DNA from 4 places in the Bradyrhizobium arachidis genome. Region 1 is predicted to be linked to each of the others. Evidence: predicted binding sites of a transcription regulator. Region 1 holds the regulator's gene; each other region holds the start of a gene.

Region 1 (2,198 bases):
CAATGCCGCCCGAAAGCCCCGGGAAACGCTGAATCCGTAGTCTTGCGGTGCCGATTTTGCGGGATTTTCACCACGGAACATGTGGAAGCGAGTCGGCGGACTCTTGCGCGCGAGTCACGCCATATTGTAGCGTTTGGACTGTCAGATACGACATCTCGTGCAGCAGTTCTGATCCCAAGAGTCCTCATGTACCGGCGTAAACGTTCGGGCGCATCCTGCGTGCCCGGCGAGCCTTAAGGGATTCTGGCGGCACGGGTTTTTCAAGGCTTAGGCATTCGCTGTGAGGCCCCAGGATGGCTGGCCGGCAGCGAGGGAAAGGGTGCAATGACGGTTTTGACCTGGTCCGATGATCGCGTCGAGCAGCTGAAGAAGCTCTGGGAGGCCGGACTTTCGGCCAGCCAGATCGCGGCCGAGCTCGGCAATGTGACCCGCAATGCCGTGATCGGCAAAGTGCACAGGCTCGGCCTGTCCGGCCGCGCCAAGAGCCCCTCATCGGCAGCGCCCCGGCCGCGCAAGGCCCGCCCCGCGCAGCACATGATGCGCGTGAGCCGTCCGATCTCGCGCGGCAACACCGCACTGGCGCAGGCCTTCGAGGTCGAGGTGGAGGCCGAGCCGGTCACCTACGATAACGTGGTGCCGATGAGCCAGCGGCTGTCGCTGCTGGAGCTGAACGAGGCGACCTGCCACTGGCCGGTCGGCGATCCCTCGAGTCCGGATTTCTTCTTCTGCGGCGGCAAGGCGCTTTCCGGCCTGCCCTATTGCGCGCAGCACTCGCGCGTCGCCTACCAGCCGGCGGCGGATCGTCGCCGTGCGCCGGCAAAGCCCGGCACGCGCTGAACGCTGCTTCAAACGACATCGTCCCGGCACGCGGCCGGGACGACCCGTGACATAAAAAAGCGCGCCACTTGGCGCGCTTTTATTTTGCTCGCTTGCAATCGTTCTTACGTCTGCTCCGCCTTCGCAAAGCGGTCGTCGAGCGCGTAGCCGGCGCCGCGGACAGTGCGGATCGGGTCCTGCTCACGACCGAGATTGAGCAGCTTGCGCAGGCGGCCGATATGCACGTCGACGGTGCGTTCGTCGATGTAGATGTCACGGCCCCAGACGCTGTCGAGCAGCTGCTCGCGCGAGAACACGCGGCCCGGATGCTCGAGGAAGAACTCCAGCAGGCGATATTCGGTCGGGCCGAGATCGATCGGCCGGCCCGAGCGCGCGACGCGGCGCTTGTCGCGGTCGAGCTCGATGTCGCCATAGGCGAGCACGGTGGCGAGCCGCTCCGGGCTTGCGCGCCTGAGCAGGCCCTTCACGCGCGCCAGCAGCTCCGGCACCGAGAACGGCTTGACGATGTAATCGTCGGCGCCAGTCGCAAGCCCCCGCACCCGCTCGCTCTCCTCGCCGCGCGCGGTGAGCATGATGATCGGCAGCTGCTTGGTCTCCGGGCGGGTGCGCAGCCGCCGGCACAGCTCGATGCCGGAGAGGCCCGGCAGCATCCAGTCGAGCACGATCAGGTCGGGGATGTGTTCTTTGAGACGGGTGTCGGCGTCGTCGCCGCGCATCACCGTCTCGACGTCATAGCCGTCGCCTTCGAGGTTGTAGCGAAGCAGCTCGGTGAGAGCTTCCTCGTCTTCAACCACCATAATGCGTGCGCCCATGGTGTCGTCGCTCCTTGACTCTTCAGCTATTCGGGACCGTTGTGGCAAAGGTCGTCATGTCACCCTTCGGCCGCTTGTCGGTGATCGCCTGGCCCTCGATCATGTAGAACACGGTCTCGGCGATGTTGGTGGCATGGTCACCGATGCGCTCGATGTTCTTGGCGCAGAACATCAGGTGGATGCAGAACGAGATGTTGCGCGGATCCTCCATCATGTAGGTGAGGAGCTCGCGGAACAGCGAGGTGCAGATGGCGTCGACTTCCTCGTCGCCCTTCCACACCGCCATCGCCGCCGGCAGGTCGTGCGCGGCGTAGGCGTCCAGCACCGACTTGACCTGCTGCTGCACGAGGTCGGTCATGTGCTCGAGGCCGCGGAACAGCTTGAGCGGATGGAAGTCCGTCTCCAGCGCCGCGACGCGCTTGCCCATGTTCTTGGCGAGGTCGCCGATGCGCTCGAGATCGGTCGCGACGCGCATCGCGCCGACGATTTCGCGCAGGTCCACCGCCATCGGCTGGCGACGGGCGATGGTGAGAACGGCGCGCTCCTCGA
Region 2 (2,198 bases), 150 kb from region 1:
CAGGGTCTGGATGTCGACGATGCCGCGCTGCGACTGCTTCTCGATCTCGATCGCCTGGGTCTTCATCATCTCGGAAGCTTGGCGCATCATCTCGTTGGTCGCATCCGTGACCGTCTTCTGCAGCTCCAGCGCCGACTTCTGCCGGTTGAGGCCGAGCAGCAGGATCATCTTCTGCTTCCACACCGGGATGGTCAGCTCGGTGGTTGCCTGCAAATTCTCGATCAGCGTCTCGTCGCCGGACTGGACGATGCGGATCTGTGGCAGCTGCTGGATGCCGATCTGGCGCGCCTGCTGCAAATAGAACACGCGCTTCTCGAGCCGGTCGAGCGCCTGGAGCGCATCCTGATAGGTCTGCGCGGCGAGCATGGCATCGCTGCCGGCGCCTTGCGCCTTCGCGTTTCGCTCCATCTCGATGAGCTTGCCGCCGCGGAATTCCTCGGTGAACGCCTTGCCGGCGGCGATGTGCATGTCGAGCTGACCGAGCGCACCCCTTGTCTGCTCGTAGAGATCGTCGAGCAGGGCGATGTCGCGGCGCAGGACCTCCTTGTTGCGGTCGAGCTCGACGCAGACGCGGTCGACCTGCGAGGCGACGTCGTTGAACTGCTCGGTGAAGCGGCGCAACCGCGCCTCCGCCGACGAGAACAGGCGGGTGAGAAAGCCCTTGTCCTTGAGATCGGCCGGATCGAGCCCGCGCGCCTTGCCGAGGATATCAGTCAGTAGCTTGCCGGTGGCGCCGAGCTCGCGGTTCTGGGTCTGGGCGAGGATGCGGTCGGCGAACTCGACCACCGAGCGCTGGGCCCGCTCGCCAAACGTGACGAGGCGCGAGCGATCCGAAATGTCGATCTCGGACTTGATCCGCGCGACCGCGGATGCGTCGGTCGGAAGTGCCGGGACATTGATGGTTTCGCTCACCATTTGCTCCTTGGTTCGTGCCGCAGCCAGGATCTCGACCTGCCGCTTGGGCAGGAAAGCCCGGCTCGTCTGACAGATTGATGACAGCCCTGTGGACTTGGTCGGTGCACAGGCCGTCCGAGTTCGGTGGTGGGACAAAATTTCACATTGGCTTCAATTCGTTAGGACGGCGGCGCGCGCTCCGGTAGGCAGGCCGCGATCTTCCTTGGCGCGATTGGTTCAGGCTGTGGCAATTGACGGGGGGCGGTCAGTTGCATTGAATTGGTCGGCCTATCGGCTGAACGATATCAAGACAGTGGGGATGGAAACGATGGCGCGCAAGATTGCGAAGCTGTGTGCGTGGCTCGCCGGTGCTGCGGCCGTAATGGGTGCAAGCGCCGGCTCGGCGGCGACGCTGGCGGAGGATGCGGACACGGTCTGCAAGGGGCTCACCGGCGGGACGGATGTCGTGAAGATCGATTCCGCGACATCGCTGGCGCCATCGCAGCTCGCCCTGGCCGAGCGCGGACCGACGCCGTCGGGGCGCATCACGCCGGCCAATCCCGCCTTCTGCAAGGTGCTCGGCCATATCGATCCGGTCGATCCCAAGGCGCCGCCGATCAAATTCCAGGTCAATCTCCCGGTCGAATGGAACGGCCGCTCGCTGCAATATGGCGGCGGCGGCTTCAACGGCGTGCTGATCACGGGCCTCAGCCTGCCGCCGGCCTATCCTTTCGACAAGCCGTCGCCGCTGGCGCGCGGCTTCGTCACCTACGGCACCGATTCAGGCCACGAATCCAAGCCGGGCGAGCCGCCGCAGCTGTTCGCGCTGAACGACGAAGCCTTCGAGAACTTCGCGCACCGCGCCTACAAGAAGGTGCGTGACGCCGCCATCGCGCTGATGCAGCGCGCTTATGGCAAGAAGCCGGAGAAGATGTACTTCATGGGCTCGTCCGAAGGGGGCCGCGAGGGCCTCACCATGGCGCAGCGCTATCCCGACGATTTCGACGGCATCTTTTCGCGCGTGCCCGTCATCAACTGGGTCGGCTTGCAGCATGCCGGCACGCGTTCGGGCCTTGCGACCATGGGCGAGGGCTGGATCAACCCGGCGCAGGTCAAGCTCGTCGCCGATGCGGTGCGGACGGCTTGCGACAAGGCCGATGGTGCTGGCAATGCGCTGGTGCGGGATCCCGTCGCCTGCAAGGCCGCCTTCAAGGTCGAGACGCTGCGCTGTGAGGCCGGCAAGACGGGCGATCAATGCCTCACCGAGCCGCAGGTCAAGGCGGTGCACACGCTGCATGGGACCT
Region 3 (2,198 bases), 310 kb from region 1:
CACTCTGGTCGGGAGCGCTCGGCATCTGCGCCATCGCCGCCATCATCCGTCCCGCCCACGCCGATCCGCGCGCCGTTGTCGAATTGTTTACCTCGCAGGGCTGCTCGTCCTGCCCGCCCGCCGACAAGATCATCGGCGATCTCTCCAGCGATCCCTCGATCATCGCGCTGAGCATGCCGATCGATTATTGGGACTATCTCGGTTGGAAGGACACGCTGGCGGATTCGCGTTTCTCGGCGCGGCAGCGCGCTTATTCGCGCATGCGCGGCGACCGCGAGGTCTACACGCCGCAGGTCGTGGTCAATGGCTCGGCGCATGTCATCGGCAGCGATCGTGCCGGCATCGAGAATGCGATCGGCAAGACCGACAAGAGCAGTGGCGTGATGAGCGTGCCGGTGACGATGTCGCTCTCGGGCAAGCAGATCAACGTGTCGGTGGCCGCAAGCAAGGAGCCGGCGGTCTCGCATGGCGAGGTCTGGATCTGCTCGGTCGCCAAATCGGTGCCGATCTCGATCGGTCGCGGCGAAAATCGCGGACAGCAGATCACCTATCACAACGTGGTGCGCAATTTGCTCAAGGTCGGCGACTGGACCGGCCGTCCGGAAAGCTGGACCGTGCCGCTCGAGAACCTCGCGCGCGACGGCGTCGACGGCGCGGTGGTCTATGTCCAGGACGGCAGCCGCGACAAGCCCGGCCCGATGCTGGGCGCGGCGTACACGTCGCTGCATTGATTCGAATTTCTCTCTAGCGTCGCACTCGCTCTAACTCTTCATGTGGAGAGCGAAAGTATGCGCGAGATCGTCTCAGGAGATCTTGTCTCCCGTCATTCCGGGGCGCGCAAAGCGCGAGCCCGGAATCCATCGATCCACAATCCGAGCTGAGAAATGGATTCCGGGCTCGCGCCAAGCGGCGCGCCCCGGAATGACAGCGCGTCAGAAACAATCCGACACAAACAAAAAAGGACCAACTTGCGTTGGCCCTCCTTGTCGCGCGTACAGACCCGATCCTGTTCGACCCCGGGGGGCTGGGGGCTGAGGAATCCGGAACCGAAAGGACCGGGCCAACGCACGCGAATCTTTTCGCAATGCAGGGCGGCGGGCACTGGGCGGAAAAGCGGCGACAGTATGATTCCTGCTAACGATCCCGTGACGGTTTGCCGCGACAGAGTTCCACTTTTGCGTGTGCTCCGATTCGTACCCGATCAGACGGGTTGAGCCCAGAGCCCTGTCCCGGATTCCTGCAAGAGCCCTTGCGGCGAGGAGCGGTTGGCGCGATCATGTGACTGTCATGATCCGCGGTACCCTGGGACGGTTTCGCGGGCGCGATCATGCTGTGCGATGAGGAGCGCTCCCATGAGTCTGACGTCGGAGGATGCCGATCCGAGCGAGCAGCGCGCGGCGGCGCGGCCCGTCGCGGCGAACGCGCAGCCGAACCGGGTGACGTTCAACCGGCTCGAGCTGCACCGCATTCTCAATCTCTATGGCCGCATGGTCGCCGACGGCGAGTGGCGCGACTATGCCATCGATTTCCTGAAGGACCGCGCCGTGTTCTCGGTCTATCGCCGCGCCTCGGAAGTGCCGATCTACCGCATCGAGAAGGACCCGCGCCTCGCGCGCAAGCAGGGCATGTACAGCGTGATCTCGGCGACCGGCCTGATCCTGCGCCGCGGCCACGAGCTCGAGCGCGTGCTGCTGGTGATCGATCGGAAATTGGCGGTGGTCTAGCCGCACGAACGGTGCCGTAGGGTGGGCAAAGGCGCAAAGCGCCGTGCCCACGACCTTTCCGTAATCGCCCTGATGGTGGGCACGCTTCGCTTTGCCCACCCTACGAGCGGTGCCGTGGCGAGGCCCTACTTCCCCGGCACCGTCTTCGCGCCCTCGCCGAGGTCGCGCTGCATCATCACCGTGTCGAGCCAGCGACCGAACTTCAGCCCGACATTGGGGTGGGTGCCGATCATCTTGAAGCCGCCCCTGGTGTGCACGCCGATCGAGCCGGCATTGGCGGAATCGCCGATCACGGCGATCATCTGGCGGAAGCCGCGCGCCTCGCATTCGGTGATCAGCCGCTCCAGCAGCAGCGAGCCGATGCCGCGGCGGTGGAAACTCGGATCGAGGTAGATCGAGTTCTCGACCGTGAAGCGATAGGCCGGCCGTGGCCGGTAGGCACCGGCATAGGCATAGCCGGCGACGCTGCCGTCG
Region 4 (2,198 bases), 4.0 Mb from region 1:
CGCGCGACATCATGATCGTCGCAGCGGTGATCGTATCCTGGCTGTTCGACAAGCCCGTCGAGATGAAGCCGTCGAAAGTATCCAAGCTAAACACAGCGGCCCAGGTGTCCTACGCAGCGCTGGTGCTGGCCGCCCTTGCCTTCGGCTTCAAGCCAGCGCCCTATGATATCATCCTGATGGGTCTCGTCACGGTCTTCACGCTCTCCTCGGTGTCGCTCTATCTCGTCGAGTGGCTGCGGCACATGAGCACGATCGAAGCCAAGTGAGTTGGGATCTGTGAGTTGACGACTTTTCGGTGAGGGACTTGGCCCCGCAACAGGCCAACTCCCGCTCGATGAAGTCGAATCTCGTCAAACACGGCCGGCACGCCGGCATGGAGCAAAGCAAGCGTGGCAGGCCGCGTTCATCCCCGACAATTGGCGTTTTCGCTTCCGCATGCGGAGAGCCTCAGCCGGGACAATTTCCTCGAAGGCCCCGCGAACGCCGCCGGCCTCGCCCTGATCGACAGCTGGCCGGAATGGTCGAACCGGATCATGTGGCTGGCCGGTCCCGAAGGCAGCGGCAAAAGCCATCTCGCCGCGATCTGGGCCGAAGAGGCCGGCGCCCGCTCGACCACGGCCAATGCGTTGACCGCCGCAGGCGTCCCGGGCGCGCTCGCCACTGGCGCGCTGGTGGTCGAGGATCTCAAGGCCGGGGATTTTGACGAACGCGCCCTCTTCCATCTGATGAACCTTGCCCGTGAGGACGGTGCCTACATCCTCTTCACCGGACGCGACGTGCCGGCATCGCTCGAGATCGAGCTGCGCGACCTGCGCTCGCGCCTGCGTGCGGTGCCCGTGATCTCGCTGCTGCCTCCCGACGACCAGCTCTTCCGCGGCCTGATCGTCAAGTTCTGCGCCGACCGCCAGCTCACGGTGGACGAGAGCATCGTCAGCTACCTCGCCACCCGCCTGGAGCGGTCCTCGGCGGCCGCCCGACAGGCCGTAGAGCTGCTCGACAGCGAGGCCCTCCGGCTCGGCCGTCCCGTCACACGGGCGCTGGCCGCCGAGCTGCTGCGGGACGCCTGAGCGCCGCTCGGGCGCCCTTTGCCGCTCTTTGCCGCTCTTGCTCCCCTTGTCGCCCTTGGCCGCTTGACGCGGCGCGACGGCGGAACATCAATGTCATCGAAACGTCATCGCACTAACACATGCTCCCGCCGGTTTTTGCGCATAAGTCGCAAGGTGGGGCGAACTGGATGGACCGACTTCTCATGGACTCAGCGCAAGCCGTTGAAACTAAAGAAAAAGCCCCTGAGACCGAGGGCCTGCCGGCAATCGCCACGAGCCCCGAGCGGTTCATCAATCGCGAGCTGTCCTGGCTGCATTTCAACCGCCGCGTCCTGGAGGAATCGGTCAATCCCAGCCACCCCATGCTGGAGCGGGTGCGATTCCTGTCGATATCGGCGAATAACCTCGACGAGTTCTTCATGGTCCGCGTCGCCGGCATCAAGGCCCAGGTGCGCGAGGGCATTGCCGAACGCGCGCCCGACGGCCTGACGCCGTCCGAGCAGCTTGCGCTGATCAACCGCACCGTCTCCCAGCTCGCCTCCGACCAGCAGGCGATCTGGCGCGACCTGCGCGGCACGCTGGCCGATGTCGGCATCGTGCTCGTTGACGGCAAGGACGTCACCAAAGCGGAGCGGACCTGGATCGAGGACTATTTCCTCAACAACGTGTTCCCGCTGCTGACGCCGCTCGCGATCGACCCGGCTCATCCCTTCCCGTTCATTCCGAGCCTCGGCTTCACCATCGCGCTCCAGCTCACGCGCGAGGCCGACGGCAAGCAGATGAACGCGCTGATCCGCATGCCCGGCAAGATCGACCGCTTCATCCGCCTGCCGTCCGAGGGCAAGGCGGTGCGCCTGCTCTCGCTGGAGCAGGCGACCGGCCTGTTCATCAACCGTCTTTTCCCCGGCTACAATCTGCACGGCCAGGGCGCCTTCCGCATCATCCGCGACTCCGAGCTCGAAATCGAGGAAGAGGCCGAAGACCTCGTCCGCCTGTTCGAGACCGCGCTGAAGCGCCGCCGCCGCGGATCGGTGATCCGGCTCGAGATCGACGCCAAGATGCCCGAGGAGCTGCGCAGCTTCGTGCAGCACGCGCTGTCGGCCGCCGATGACGAAGTGTTCCTGGTCGATGGCGTGCTCGCCATGAACGAGC

Evidence for each region. The regulator PhoB, encoded in region 1, activates phosphate uptake and scavenging genes when phosphate is short. The targets are predictions, from matches to a motif close to TGTCATNNANCTGTCAT.
Region 2: a site for PhoB is predicted at 982-998, ahead of WN72_RS04025 (toxic anion resistance protein). Genes of this name have one in related genera too.
Region 3: a site for PhoB is predicted at 1,273-1,289, ahead of WN72_RS01935 (DUF2794 domain-containing protein). Genes of this name have one in related genera too.
Region 4: a site for PhoB is predicted at 1,159-1,175, ahead of WN72_RS21725 (RNA degradosome polyphosphate kinase). Genes of this name have one in related genera too.

What each region holds. Positions count from the first base shown of each region.
Region 1 covers NZ_CP030050.1:709,323-711,520, reverse strand. Annotated here, with positions in the region: gene WN72_RS03320 (GcrA family cell cycle regulator) at 325-837, shown strand; gene phoB (phosphate regulon transcriptional regulator PhoB) at 942-1,649, opposite strand; gene phoU (phosphate signaling complex protein PhoU) at 1,672-2,198, opposite strand, start outside.
Region 2 covers NZ_CP030050.1:855,305-857,502, forward strand. Annotated here, with positions in the region: gene WN72_RS04025 (toxic anion resistance protein) at 1-912, opposite strand, end outside; gene WN72_RS04030 (tannase/feruloyl esterase family alpha/beta hydrolase) at 1,223-2,198, shown strand, end outside.
Region 3 covers NZ_CP030050.1:400,460-402,657, forward strand. Annotated here, with positions in the region: gene WN72_RS01930 (DUF1223 domain-containing protein) at 1-731, shown strand, start outside; gene WN72_RS01935 (DUF2794 domain-containing protein) at 1,353-1,724, shown strand; gene WN72_RS01940 (GNAT family N-acetyltransferase) at 1,850-2,198, opposite strand, start outside.
Region 4 covers NZ_CP030050.1:4,714,051-4,716,248, reverse strand. Annotated here, with positions in the region: gene WN72_RS21735 (CDP-alcohol phosphatidyltransferase family protein) at 1-266, shown strand, start outside; gene WN72_RS21730 (P-loop NTPase family protein) at 390-1,067, shown strand; gene WN72_RS21725 (RNA degradosome polyphosphate kinase) at 1,250-2,198, shown strand, end outside.